Regions from separate parts of the Pseudoalteromonas sp. PS1M3 genome, predicted to be linked through region 2. Evidence: riboswitches for the same ligand, from Rfam matches in the RefSeq annotation. Region 2 holds a riboswitch; the other holds the start of a gene.
The links. A riboswitch is a leader RNA that binds a small molecule or an ion and turns the genes downstream of it on or off. The one in region 2 is predicted to bind cobalamin.
Positions count from the first base shown of each region.

Region 1: it holds a riboswitch for cobalamin, as region 2 does, so the genes downstream of both, PS1M3_RS13860 (ABC transporter ATP-binding protein) here and PS1M3_RS03570 (TonB-dependent receptor domain-containing protein) in region 2, are expected to answer to the same signal.

Region 1 is NZ_AP022624.1:2,966,273-2,973,808, forward strand. It holds gene PS1M3_RS13850 (cobyric acid synthase) at 1-1,411, opposite strand, end outside; gene PS1M3_RS13855 (iron ABC transporter permease) at 1,414-2,418, opposite strand; gene PS1M3_RS13860 (ABC transporter ATP-binding protein) at 2,420-3,220, opposite strand; cobalamin riboswitch at 3,296-3,435, opposite strand; gene PS1M3_RS13865 (porin) at 3,483-4,415, opposite strand; gene PS1M3_RS13870 (LysR family transcriptional regulator) at 4,602-5,456, opposite strand; gene PS1M3_RS13875 (DUF413 domain-containing protein) at 5,548-5,922, shown strand; gene PS1M3_RS13880 (diguanylate cyclase) at 6,008-7,243, shown strand; gene rarD (EamA family transporter RarD) at 7,252-7,536, opposite strand, start outside.
Region 2 is NZ_AP022624.1:757,166-764,701, forward strand. It holds gene PS1M3_RS03545 (IS110 family transposase) at 1-695, shown strand, start outside; gene thiI (tRNA uracil 4-sulfurtransferase ThiI) at 1,105-2,562, shown strand; gene PS1M3_RS03555 (ketopantoate reductase family protein) at 2,601-3,503, opposite strand; gene PS1M3_RS03560 (VanZ family protein) at 3,496-3,846, opposite strand; gene PS1M3_RS03565 (YajQ family cyclic di-GMP-binding protein) at 3,999-4,481, shown strand; cobalamin riboswitch at 4,689-4,852, shown strand; gene PS1M3_RS03570 (TonB-dependent receptor domain-containing protein) at 4,885-6,711, shown strand; gene msrA (peptide-methionine (S)-S-oxide reductase MsrA) at 6,757-7,293, opposite strand; gene PS1M3_RS03580 (efflux RND transporter permease subunit) at 7,376-7,536, opposite strand, start outside.

The DNA of each region.
Region 1 (7,536 bases), 1.4 Mb from region 2:
CTAAACGCGCTAACTGCTGTTCGCGGTGTGTATCAATACTTATTGGATCAATATTTAAATCTGGCTTTACCCATTTTAAAATTTCCATCGTGGCGTTGGGCTCATCAAATAAACCGTGTAAATAAGTGCCCGCAATTGCATTATCGTCACTTATAAAACCATCTGTTTTAAACCCATTTGGATGCTGACTAAAGGTAATTAAAGGGGTCTTTAATGCATTGCCTTTACTTACTCCCGCATGGATTTCATAACCACTACATAAAGTTTGTCGATTATTTAGCTTTAAAGTGGCCGTCACTTTACTTAATACTTTTTGCGATGTGAGTGTGGTTTCAAAATCACATAAGGCTAACCCATTCACACTTTTTAATGACGACTCAACACCCTCGGGGTCGTAAATTATATTACCCAGCATTTGCATTCCCCCACAAATTCCAAGTACTTTTCCACCATAGCGTAAGTGGCGTTTTATCTGATTATCCCACCCTTCGTTTATCAAAAAATTTAAATCGCCAAGTACGTTTTTACTACCTGGCAATATAACAAGATCAACATCAGGAATGACCTGCGTATGGCGTATATAGTTAACATTAATATTTGGGTGTAAACGCAGTGCGTCAAAATCGGTATGATTACTAATATGCGGCACTAATAATATTGCAATATTGATAGTTGCATGGGTAACGTTATTGTTTATTGCAACAGCATCTTCCGCGTCGAGAGTTAAATCGTGAAGGTATGGCAGTACTCCTAAAACAGGCTTACCCGTGTATTGCTCTAACCAGTCAAGCCCTCCTTGAAGCAAACTTATATCGCCTCTAAAACGGTTAATTACAAAACCCTTTACACGTGCTTGCTCTGATTCGCTAAGTAATGCCAATGTCCCCACTAAATGAGCAAATACACCGCCTTTATCTATATCAGCAATAATAATCACTGGGCAGTCTACTTTTTCAGCGTAGCCCATGTTAGCTATGTCGTTTTCACGCAGGTTTATTTCAGCGGGGCTTCCCGCACCTTCCACCAATAAAAGATCAAACCGTTTTGCTAAACGCTCGTGTGATGTAATGACAGCGTCCATGGCGACTTTTTTATAATCGTGGTACTTACCGGCTTCCATGTTGCTAATCGCTTTACCATGAATAATAACTTGAGCGCCTGTATCGCTATTGGGCTTAAGTAATATCGGGTTAAAGTCGGTTTCGGGCTCTACCTTAGCAGCAATAGCTTGCAAAGCTTGCGCACGGCCAATTTCGCCACCGTCGTTTGTCACTGCGCTATTAAGTGCCATATTTTGTGGCTTAAACGGTGCGACTTTTATGCCTTGATTTGCAAATACTCGGCAAAGTGCAGCCACTAAGGTGCTTTTTCCCGCATCCGAGGTAGTACCCTGTATCATGAGTGTTTTCATGGCTACACCTTAGACTTTCTAAAAAAGAGTAAACTTAAGAAAAACGCACTCCCCATAGCGGCCGTGATCACCCCTACTGGCAACTCTTGATTTTGAAGTAAAGAACGAGACAGTACATCGACCCACACCATAAATGTGCCTCCTGCTAAGCTTGTTATTAATAGCCCTGCTACGGTGCCTTGTGAAATAAAAAAGCGCACAATATGTGGCACCATTAATCCAACAAAACCAATACCGCCACACATTGCCACCAGCACAGCGGTTATTAATGAGCTTAAAATTAGCATAAGCACCCTAAATCGATGCACTTTAACACCAAGGGTTATGGCACTTTCGTCACCTAATAACATGGCATTAAGCTGGCGCCTAAAACTAATCATTACGCAGGTGCACAGTGTAATCACTAAAAAGGGTATCCAAAGCGTTGCCCACTGGGCACGTGCAAAACTTCCTAAGGTCCAAAATAAAATAGCTGCAACGGCTTGCGGCTCGCTCCAATAAAGCAACAAACTCGTAAATGCACTAAATAAAAACGAGAGTGCAACACCAGCAAGTAACATAGACTCAACTTGCCCGCCCTGCTGCCTTGTGGCAATTAATATAAGTAAGCTCATTGCTAATAAGCTACCAAGCAAGGCTGCGGCCGAAAGCATAAAACCTGCGCTAATTCCCACAAATGCCATAAGTACAACTACACCAAACGAAGCACCTGACGATATACCGAATAAGTAAGGATCTGCTAGTGGGTTACGTGTCACGGTTTGTAAAATTAGCCCAGCGATAGCTAACCCGGCACCGGCTAAAAACGCCAATAATGTACGGGGCATTCTTAATTCAAAAATAATACGGCTGGTGAATGAAGCATCATTTAAATAAATAAAACTGTTAAATACATCCTGTATTGAGGTATCTGCAGCACCAAAGCTCAATGCTAAAAATAAACTTACTAAGGCAATAGTAATGCAAATAATCAGTGCAACTGAATGGCGTACATGCATTGCTAACATATTATTTGTAACCATAAAAGTAGGTAATATGAGGCGTAACTTTACCCAATTGAGATTCTTGAGGATGGTTACTAACCTGAGCGCATACACCAAATACATCATCAAGCATGTGCTCAGTCAGTACCTCTGCAGGAGAGCCGGTATGCGTTATTTCTCCATTTTTAATGACGACAAGCTCATCACACATAGCGCTAGCCAAATTAAGATCATGAAACGAAGCAAATACTGTAACACCAAGAGACTTTGCCAGCTCCATAACCTGTATTTGGTACTTAACATCAAGGTGGCTAGTGGGCTCATCCATAATTAACAGCTGAGGTTGCTGAACAATAGCACGTGCAATGAGTGCCCGCTGCTTTTCGCCCCCAGAGAGCGATTCAAAATTTTGATTTGTATGCAGCTCAAGCCCTACCGTTTTTATAGCTAGAGTGATTTGTTGTTTTTCGCTTTGCGATGTAGAGCTAAATAACGATTTATGAGGCGTTAGGCCAAGAGCCACAACATCAAATAACGACAAATTAAAATGCGATGGCGCCTCTTGTAAAACAACAGCAACGCACTTTGCATATTCATCACTTTTAAGCTGCCAAATATCATGGTTATTAAACTCTATAACCCCTTCATTAGGCTTATTAAAACGATATAAACAACGCAGTAAACTCGACTTACCTGCACCATTAGGGCCAATTAAGCCCACAAATTTACCTTCAGGTATTTGCACATTAATGTGTTTGAGAATAGGTTTATTTGCTATTCCCCACGAGAGATTTTGAACGTTTAATAATGGTGCTTTAGTTTGCAATACTCTGTCCTAGACACGAGTACCCACTTGTAATGCAACCACCAAAAAGGAGTACATTAAATTTAGCATGAGTAGGCCCGCTCATTAAAAATTGATTTGTATCTGACTTAAAGCATAGCGCTAATTACAGTTGCGGGAACAGTTGAGGAATTGCACCTCATTCCAAATGAAGCTCTATTATGGGCGGGTAAGTAAATAATTTAAAGCAAAAAAAACCGCGCTAATTACAGCGCGGTTAAAAAGGGAGTGTTTTAACTCGTCGTTAAAACTTATATTCCATACCTAAACCTAAGTAATTTTGGTCTACGTTGTTGTCCATATCAAAGCTTGAGTAAAAGCCAAATACTTTAATGTTTTTGTTAAGCTTGTGATCAACACCCACTGAAATAGCTGTTTTATCATCGCTATCGTCAAAGTCCATTGCTTGGTACTGAACTTTAAACGTGTTTTTACCCATGCTGTATGCTGCATTTAATAAGTAACCGTCACCTTCAGCTGAACCGTCTACTTTTTCTTGAGTTTGGTACATAGCACCGAGTTTAAAGTCTTCAACTTTACCTTGGATTGACGCGCGTACTACATCGTAGCCATTTACTTCACTATCGGCTGCGATAGAGGCATATACTGCGCTCTTTTTAAGTGCCACGTCACCGTAAGTAACCGCCATTGAGTAACCGTTATCAGCGTCTACATCATCTTCAGCTACAAAAGTAGCAAGTACTTTAAAACCTTCGTATGAGTTTGATGAATAACTAACAGTATTCCCTAAACGGTTTTCACCTTTAAATACATTTTTAATATCGCCTTCAAGGTCGTTAAACAAGTCTAACTTACCTTGAGATTGTTTAAGCGCAGTATCGTTACGACCAATAACCACTTGGCCAAACGCACCTTTTAAACCAACGTATTGGTTACGCGCAGAAATATTGTCGTCGTTATCGCCTTTTGAATCAGCATCAGACACATCAACTTGAAACTCAAACTTATATACCGCTTCTAAACTATCATTTATTTTTTCAGAACCTTTAACACCAAGACGAGATGCATTACTTTTTATCTCAGTAAAAGATCCTTCGCCGTCATCAGATGATTGCACTGTTACATTCGCTTTACCGTAAATGTCTACATCGGCAAGTGCATTAAAAGATAAACCACTTAATAGTGCTAAGCATAAGCTCGATTTTACAAATTTCATGTTATTTCCTTGGATAATCACAAAAGACTAATTTTTAAAACGACTGCAGTTTGTCACCACTAAATGACAGAAATATTACAAATGAAATATTTTTGACTTTTAAAGTTAATAAAACTGCATTATTTATGAAATCAAAAGGACATGAACATCAATCATACAAATATGTACCCACTTAAAACCCAATTACTAAGCATGTGCCTTAATAGTAGGTAGTAAATTTATGAGTGTTTCTATCAGTTCCTTTTGTTCGTTATCTCTATGGTAGGCTACAAATATATCTCTTGACGTATTTTCTACATTTTTTACATGAAATAATTCACCATTTTCTAAATGTTGCTCAACCAAAACATGTGGAATAAATGCGCTACCACCACATTGTAGTATTAAATCTAACGCAATTCGTCCGGTGCTTGTTCTAAAGTATGGAGGCGTTTTACCGGTAAACTGGCGTGCATGCCAAAGTGAAAATGTCGTTCCCCAGTCAACATACACGTACTGATTATCAAAAAAGTTTTCGTTTGTTGCAGTGTCATACCCACTTACAGGAATAATAGGCAGTTCACAAATACGCTCAACAACTAACTCATCTACTTTTGGTGGATCAAATAAAATGGCTAAATCAAGCGTGCGCTCAAGCAATAATCGCGTGCTTTCTTGCTGGGCTTTAACTTCAGCAACCAAAGAGACTCCCGGCATAGCCGACACAATATTAGTAATACCAAACTGCAAAAAGGCATCCCAAATATTAGGCGTCCCTGCCAAGCTAATTTGTTTATGCATATTATCAGCAAGGGCTACATCTACTTTGGCGCGCTGCATACCAGTTATGATCATTTGCGCATGAGGCAACAACCGTTCACCAGGCGCTGTTAATTGAATATTATTACGCTGGCGAATAAATAAATTAACACCAAGCCCTTGCTCTAATTGACGAATACGAAAACTGACCGCCGACTGCGTTATATAGAGGTTCTCTGCGGCTTTACCGAAATGACGCGTGCGCACTACTTCAACAAATGTTTTTAATAAATCGATATCCACTTTTTTATCCTCACGATAAAAATAACTTGTTTAAAAAATTGCCAAACTTGCATCATACTCCAACTAATTAATAGGGTATGAGGATATAGCTATGAGCATTAACATTTCACTACTACGCCAAGCATTTGTTAGCCAACGTCAATTTTATGATGATCAAAATTTTCCACGTGGTTTTAGCCGCAGCGGAAATTTCACCTTATTAGAAGCCAGTATACTAGAACAACATGGCATTGTTTTAAAAGGTTTATATAGTAAGACGATTGAACCACAAAATGAGCACCAAGAAAATTTTGTAGCCGTAGTAACTGGCTCACAAGAACCCACTAATCCGATTGAACGAGCATGGCTGAAATACCTAAAGCTCACTACTTGTAAAACGAAGTTTCATACCTTATTTGGCCGCTCAAAAATATCGAGCCCTGCGCCAATAAATCATGAAAGTTTTTCAGAATCAGATAGCCTATAACACACTCAGCTATTTGCTTTTTGGCGCTTTTACAGTTACAAAGTGTATTAAGCAATTTTTTTGCATAATATAAACTGGGTGTTCCGTGAAGCGAAAAATATTAATAGTTGAAGATACACCTGCTATAGCGCTTGTGCAGAAACATATAGCGCTAAAAGTAGGCTACGAAGTAGATGTAGCAGAAACGTTAGCACAAACAAAAATACTAATTAGTCAAAATAATTACTTTTGCGCTGTTGTAGATTTTATTTTGCCTGATGCGCCTAATGGTGAAGCAGTACCGTGCACAATTAACGCAGAAATCCCTACCATTGTCATGACGGGTAGCATTGATAAAAGAACACGTGATACTGTTGAAAAATTCCCAATAATTGATTACATAATAAAAGAAAATAAACAAGCTTATCAATACCTTGAAAAACAACTTAAGCGTTTGCCTCGCAACGAAAGTGTAAAAGTATTAGTTGTTGATGATTCTATATCTACCCGCCACTATATTGTGAGCTTATTGTTACGTCATAAATATCAAGTATCTGAAGCTGAGGATGGCAAGCAAGCACTTGAAATGTTGGCAAAGTCACCCGACATTTCAGTGATCATCACTGATAACGAGATGCCCAACATGAATGGCGATGAGTTATGCAGTGAAATTCGCAGATTATACAATAACGACGAAAAAGCAATTATTGGTATTTCAGGCGCTGACTCGTCGGAGCTATCTACTTTATTTTTAAAAAATGGCGCAAATGACTACCTCCATAAACCCTTTAATAACGAAGAGTTTTATTGCAGGCTAAGCCAAAACGTCGACATGCTTCAACAAATAGCCACAATTAAGCGCCAAGCGAATACGGATTACCTTACTGACCTACCTAATCGTCGTTACTTTTTTGAGCAAGCAAATACGTCTTTAAAAGCGCTCAGCCTTAAAAAGGCAAACGGCTCACTGGCTATGATTGATATAGACCACTTTAAATCTATTAACGACACATATGGCCATGATGCAGGCGATCAGGTTTTAAAAGGGCTGGCTATTTGCTTTAAAAAATACTTTGAAAAATATTTAGTCGCGCGTTTAGGTGGCGAAGAATTTGCCGTTTACTTTGCTGATGAAAACACCCCAGAAGCACTGAAGAGACTGGAAGGGTTTAGGTATTTTGTAGAAAATAACAGCCAAGAGTTTAGTAAAGAAAAAATAAAACTGACCATTTCAATAGGCTTTTCTGGCGGGCCCGTTTATCAAATGGATACATTATTAAAACAGGCCGACCAAAAACTTTATGAGGCTAAAGAAGCTGGTCGCAACCAAGTAACTAGCTAAATAAATAGTTAAGCAACTTCGGCGGCTGTAATGGCCGCTTTTTTACGCTTACGTGATTGATGATAAGAATCCCAACTAAAGATAGCCAGAGCACTCCAAATACATGCAAAGGTAATAAGCCTTTCTGTATCAAATACCTCATCGTAAAACACCACAGCAAGTATAAACATTAAACTAGGCCCTATATATTGAAAAAAGCCTAGGGTTGTATATTGCAAGCGCTTAGCGGCACCTGTAAAGCAAAGCAGCGGCAATGTGGTAACAATACCAGCACTAATAAGAAGTAAATTAGT
Region 2 (7,536 bases):
AGGCGCTGCTGCTTCGCAATAATATTAATTACAAAGGCACTGCGAATTGGTCACAAAAACATTTACGTTGGCTCACTGAGCTTGTGTTGCCACACCCCGCTCAGCACATCGTCTTACAAGAATTTTTACACACAATTACCGAACGAATAAGCCGACTTGAGCGGCTAGATAATGAACTAACACACCACGTTCACCAGTGGCGTTATTATCCTGTAGTAAAAGCAATACAAGCTATGCGTGGTGTCCGTTTGTTGGTCGCCACTGGCGTTGTTGCTGAGCTTGGCGATTTATCGCGTTTCGACCATCCCCGCAAATTAATGAGTTATCTCGGTCTTGTACCCAGTGAACACTCGAGTGGTGGCAAACGCCATATTGGCGCCATCACAAAATGCGGGAACGGCCGAGCAAGGCGCCTTCTTGTGGAAGGTGCACATACTTATCGCTATGCAGCAAATATATCCACAGATATGCAAAAACGACAAGAAGGTTTACCAAAGGACATTATTGATATTGCGTGGAAAGCACAGATTAGGCTCTGCAAACGCTATAAAAAAATGATAGCCAAAGGGAAACACTACAATCTGGTTGTTACCGCCATTGCCCGAGAAATGATTGCGTACATATGGGCTATTGCAAGAGAAGTGGTGCTTACGCCAGTGAATAAAAAACTTAGATTGGCAAGAGTACCCGCATGATAAAAGAATTAGAGTTAATGCATGGGATCAAGCATCGGGTGTGGCACAACCACCGACGGCGTTAGGATGGCAATGCAGCTAACGCTGCATTGAACCACGAACATAGACTGAAGACAGGTGCCACGACGAAATAAGTAAGGTCTGCTCTGTTACTAGAAATAGTAATAACCAACGAATATCAGCAAGATAACCGACGACATTACTTGCTTCATCCTATGTATTAACTCGCTCTAATTCGAGCTAAAATAATTATGGCTTAAAAAGTTAGGCAAGGATCAGTGCGTTTAACTTGACAATGGGAGTCATACCAACGCCTAATTTATCGGCTGTTTCCTAGACGTTAAAATTTTTGCTATAATCGCGCGCCAAATGCCTGGGAGCGCGAATTCCCGCAGTCTAAGAGTGAACTATGCTTAAATTTATCGTCAAACTACACCCCGAAATAGCTATTAAAAGCCGCTCGGTTCGTAAACGCTTTACTAAAGTGTTAGAAAATAACATTAAAATTGTATTGCGTCGTATTGACGAAAAAGTACAAGTAAGAAACAACTGGGATAACATTTCAGTTGTCACCAAATTAACTGACGCACAAACTCGGTTAGACTTTATTGATGGTTTGCAACGCATTCCAGGTATAGTGCAATTTATTGAAGTGACCGAAGTCGAATTTAGTACGTTGGACGAAATTTATCAAAAAACCTTTGAGTTAATTGGTCACACAATTGCGGGTAAAACATTTTGTGTACGTGCAAAACGTATAGGCCAACACGACTTTACCTCAACTGATTTAGAGCGTTACGTTGGTGGTGGTTTAAACCAACACGTTGAAGGTGCCCGCGTAAAACTTAGCCGCCCAGAGGTGACTATTCGTCTAGAAGTAAAAGATGACAAAGCCTACATTGTAACTCAAACACATTTGGGTATGGCGGGTTTCCCTTTGCCAACTCAAGAAGATGTGCTGTCGTTAATGTCGGGTGGGTTTGACTCAGGTGTTGCTAGCTACCAAATGATACGAAAAGGCGCGCGTACGCACTTTTTGTTCTTTAATTTAGGTGGCGCTGCCCACGAAATTGGCGTTAAACAAGCGAGTTACTTTTTATGGAAAAAATACAGCTCTACTCATAAAGTAAAATTTATTACGGTCGACTTTGAACCTGTTGTTGCCGAAATTTTAGAAAACGTTGAGAACAGCCAAATGGGCGTTGTACTCAAGCGTATGATGATGCGTGCCGGTAGCGCAGTGGCCGAAAAACTAAATATTCAAGCGCTTGTAACGGGTGAAAGTATTGGGCAGGTGTCTAGCCAAACGTTGGCTAATTTAAGTGTGATTGACCGCGTAACCGAAACGCTTATTTTACGCCCGCTAATTCAGCATGATAAGCAAGAGATTATAAACATTGCGCGCCAAATCGGTACCGCTGAAATGGCCGAAACTATGCCAGAATACTGTGGTGTTATATCTAAAAAGCCAACGGTAAAAGCAAAAATAGACGTGATTAAAGGCGAAGAAGAAAAGTTCGACTTTGATGTACTTGATACCGTTATAGATAACGCGCGTGTTATGGATGTTCGTGATATCGACGTAGAAGCTAAGCAAGAGCTTAAAGAGGCAGAATCGGTTGCCGATTTACCGCCAGGTTCAGTTGTTGTTGATATTCGCTCGCCAGAAGAAGAAGACGCGGCGCCGCTTGAAATTGAAGGTATTGAAGTAATCCACCTACCGTTTTTCCGCTTAGCTACAAAGTTTGGCGACCTACCAAAAGATAAAGACTACTACCTATATTGTGATAGAGGTGTAATGAGCCAGTTGCAAGCGCTTATTTTACACGAGCAAGGCTTTACAACTGTAAAAGTGTATCGTCCTTAAAGGTTAAGTAAATACGTTAATAGTTTATAAAGCGTGGTTTAAACCACGCTTTTTTTTGCCTGAATTTTAGCAAGTAACTCATTATTAGCTGGGGTTTTAATGTTGTATCGTTTGCCTTGCTCGCTAATATACCCACAAATAGCCATTATTTCTGTTGGCCTGTTATTAGCAATATCTTGCTGCATTGAAGAATAATTTTCAGCGGTAAGCGCCATTACGGTGTAAGCGTTATTTAACGCATCAGCTAAAGCAATATTCAACCCTTTTGCATTAGCAACCCTGCAGCCCTCATAGAGTAAACTCATTATCGTTGCGCTAAATACAGGGGCACGCAATTGGCCGTTTTTTATATTGTGAAGTGCAGTTAGTGGGTTAATAGCCACATTAACCAACAGCTTTTCAAAGCGAAGTTGCTCAATGTTATTGACCACTTTTAAATTGGGAATTGCTTGAAGTAGTGGTGATATAAATTGTGAGTTTTTAGCTGCAAGTTTATTACAGCCACCAATCACGCTTTGCCCTTCACCGGTATGTTGCACAATGTACTGGGTAGACTTAAATCCGGCCATGCTGGTGGTTAAAAAGTATAGTGCTTGCTGAGTGTTCAGCTGAGGAATAAGCTCTTCAATATTTCCCATTCCATTATGAGAAACGACTAATATTGAATTTGCAGCAAGATAAGGTTTTATTTGTGAAAACGCATCTTGGACCTGAAAAGCTTTAACTGTAAAAATAACAACATCATAACTAGGTTGTTGCGCCAGATCGCTTAAATTAATAAAGCGTGCATTAATGTTATCTGACGGAGCGTTTTTACGGCTATAAAAACGCGTATTGCAGGTTGGTTTGCGTGTTAAAACATGAACATTATTTTTGTGACTTAAAAAGTGGCTTAGTAACAAGCCAATAGCGCCATCGCCTACAATTAAAATATTAGTCATAGGGATTCTTTTTTCGAGGTGTAAAAATAACTCTTAGTAAAAAGTAACTAGCAGCACCAGCAAAATCAGCTATAAAATCGCCAATAGAGGCCTGCCTGTAGGGGAGTGCGTCTTGCATAATTTCAATTGATGCGCCGTAACCGGCCAATAACAAAATTTGTGCGTATAAGGGAAGCTTAAACGCTTTATCCATAATAATAGCAAGCACAAAAAAAATCCCAAAATGGGCTACTTTATCAATGTGTGGAAATAGGTTAGCTGCGCCTTTTATTTCTTTGGCAAATAAAAAAGTAAACGCTACGATGCTGAGTAAAAAAACAGCTTGGTAAACACGCCTTGTCACGTAAAATCCTAGAGTCGCTTAAAAAAGAAGCTTAAGTATATCAAACTAAATTAGTATCGCACCTGAACAAGATGCAGAAAAATGTAAAGATTTATAATTTTAGCGTTATAATTGCGCCATAAAATTAAGATTGAATAGTTAGGAGAAAACCAATGCCTTCATTTGATATTGTATCTGAAGTAGAAATGAACGAAGCACAAAATGCGGTAGATAATGCAAACCGTGAACTTGAGACTCGCTTTGACTTTAGAGGTGTTGATGCATCTATTGAGCTAAACGACAAAACAATTAAGCTAAAAGCTGAAGCTGATTCACAGGTTATGCAATTGTTTGATATTTTAGCGGGTAAAGTTTCTAAGCGTGGTATGGATGTAGCGAGCTTAGAGTTACAAGATATTAGCCGTGCAGGTAAAAATGTTTTTCGTAACGTTGCGCTAAAGCAAGGTATTGAAAAAGATGTGGCTAAAAAAGTAGTAAAAGCCATTAAAGATTCTAAAGTAAAAGTGCAAGCGGCTATTCAAGGCGAGGAAGTACGCGTAACGGGTAAAAAGCGTGATGACTTACAAGCTGCTATGCAAGTGGTGCGCACTGCCGATTTAGGTCAGCCTTTTCAGTTTAAAAACTTCCGCGATTAATTATAAAAGCCTTTTGGGCGCTTTATAAATAAAAAGCCAAATAGCCGCGCAGGTTATTTGGCTTTTTTTATGAACGCGGCATAGTTTTTGTTTTTAATTGTTTTTAATTGTTTTTAATTGTTTTTAATTGTTTTTCTTTTTAGCTGTATAGACGTCCGTTGACATTTTTTATTAAACTCCTCACAATAGCGGCCTATTTTCAAGGTGCTTATTAATCTTTTCAATGGTTTGATTTTTTTAATAAGATAATCGGGAAGTTGGTGCGTTTTCATGATGACTACAATCCCAACACTGCCCCCGCAACGGTAAAGTAATACATAAAGCTATGTATTTACTGAGTCCGGAGACCGGCCTTGATGTAATCTTACTTAGTTCTTTGCGGTGGGCAAAGAAGGGGAACTTCATGTTAAAAAAAACAACTCTTGGCGTTGCAATTACTGCTGCGCTGTCACTATCTGTATCTGCTGCAGAGCAATCAATCGAAACCATTACGGTAACCGCTAATAAGTTTGAACAATCAATTACTAATGTATTAGCGAGTGTAAATGTTATAACTCGTAATGACATTGAAACCAGTAATGTTCGCGACTTACCAACGCTACTAACCACTCAAGTTGGGTTTCAGGTCAACCCTAACGGCGGTTTTGGTCAAAATGCCGGTGTTTCATTGCGCGGTACAGGGTCAGGTGATACGCTCATTTTAATAGACGGTGTACGCACCGGTTCGGCAACGCTTGGTCAAAAAGCATTAAGTAATGTGCCATTAAATAGTATTGAACGCATAGAAATAATTAAAGGTTCACGTGCAGCTATTTATGGCTCTGATGCGTTAGCAGGTGTTATTAATATTATTACTCGTGAGTCAGATAACCTTTCGGTCAGTGCTACGTTTGGATCTGACGCGTACCAAGACTACCAGATTGCTGGTTCTGTAAAAGCAGGCGATGTAACAACGGCTTTTAATGCAGGGTTTGAAAAGACGGACAACTTTGATGTACTTCAGGGCGCAGCACCCGATGAAGACGGTTTTGAAAATAAAAACCTTGGCTTTAAAGTAAACTACACCGACACACATTTCGGTAACTTTAAGTTACTAGGGCAATACAACGAAGGCTTTGCTGATTACGACAGCCGCTTTAGTCCTGCCGATAGTACGATTGAGCGAGGGGATTTTAAAAATTACCAGCTTTCGGCTGGTTGGAATAAAGACTACAAAAACCAAACTCACAGCCTTGATATAGCATTTGCAACGGATGACTCAGACAACCGTTATGTTGATTTTTCTCAAGGGCCAACAACAAGTACGTTTGTTACTAAGCGCTCACAAATTGACTACAACGGCCAATACCGCTTAAACGACACGTTAAACATTAGTGGTGGTATTAATTGGTACAATGATGACGTATCACAAAGCTCAACCACGTTTGAAGTGCAAGAGCGCGATGTATTAGCTGTATTTGTTGGCGCATATTACGATGCGGATGAGTTGCTTGCCAATTTAACTGTTCGTCAAGATGACGATGAGCAATTTGGTAATGAAACAACGTACACAGCGGCAGCTGGCTATCACTTATCTGAAGACGCAACATTTAGAATAAGCCAAAGCACGGGCTTTAAAGCGCCAACATTTAATGATTTGTACTTTCCTCTTTACGGCAATGCCAATCTTCAACCTGAAACGTCAGTGAATCGTGAGCTTGGCTTAAACGTCGACTTTGATACTGTACGTGTCGATGTCGCTATTTTTAGAAATGAAATTGAGGATAAAATTGATTATGACGCTAATTTTGCACTCACCAATATTAATGAGGCCCAATATGAAGGTGTTGAATTTAGTTTAGCCAATCAAATTTTGGGTTTTGATAGTAATGTGAATTTTGCTTACCTAAGTGCCGAAGATAAAGAAACAGGCGAAGCGCTTAGAAACGTTGCCAAACGAACCTTTAATTGGGAGCTTACAAAACAGTTTGGTGCATTTGATACAAGCATAGCAATGCAATATCGCGGTGAGCGAGCAGGGGCGGTTTCGCAATTGGGTTCGTATACGCTTTGGAATTTAGCAGGCAATTACCAAGTAAATGATGAAATTACGGTGTCGCTTCGTATAGAAAACGTATTCGATAAGGAATACAACGTAGTCGATTCTAACGCTGATTTTACAACAGGGCAGGTGTATTACTACAACACGCCAGAGCGCCGCTTTTTTGCTGGCATAGATTACCAGTTTTAAATAATCTAAATAAAAAGCCCGGTTTTACCGGGCTTTTTTGTGTTTTTACTCAGCTAAAAACTCTTTAAATACGGTTTCAAACTTATGTAATTTTGGTGCGATTAAGATACTGCAATAACCCTGTTGCGGGTTTTCGTTGTAGTAATCTTGATGATAGTGCTCAGCAGGGTAGTAAGTTGTCACCGGGCTGACTTCGGTAACAATAGGCTCACTAACATGGGTTTGTAGCTGTTCAATCATAGTGTTAGTAAGCGCAAGTTGTTCGTCATTATGGTAATAAACAACACTTCGGTATTGTGTGCCAATATCGTTACCTTGGCGATTTAATTGCGTAGCATCGTGCAAAGTAAAAAACATAGCGAGCAATGTTTCAAAGCTTACAATAGTGCTATCAAATTCAACTTTTACTACTTCGGCATGGCCCGTTGTACCACTGCATACTGATTTGTATGTTGGATTGTCAGTATTGCCACCGGTATAACCCGAGCTTACATCAGACACGCCATTTACACGCCTAAATGCTGCGTCAATACACCAAAAACAGCCACCACCAAAGGTTGCTACTTGCGTTGTTGAACTCATAATTATTCCTAATATTTGACAAAGGTCACGCAAAGCATAAAGCTTAGCGCCATAACAACAAGGTTACGACGCGTTAGCTTGCTTAGATCTCTTCAAGCGGTTTTTCGGCTGCTTGTTTATTAAGTTTTTGTTGTAAATATTCAGGTGATTGTGTGTTACGAGCAAGCGCATAATACGCTGCTGGCACAACAAATAAAGTAAGTAGCGTTGAAACAATAACCCCGGTAAATACCACAACACCAA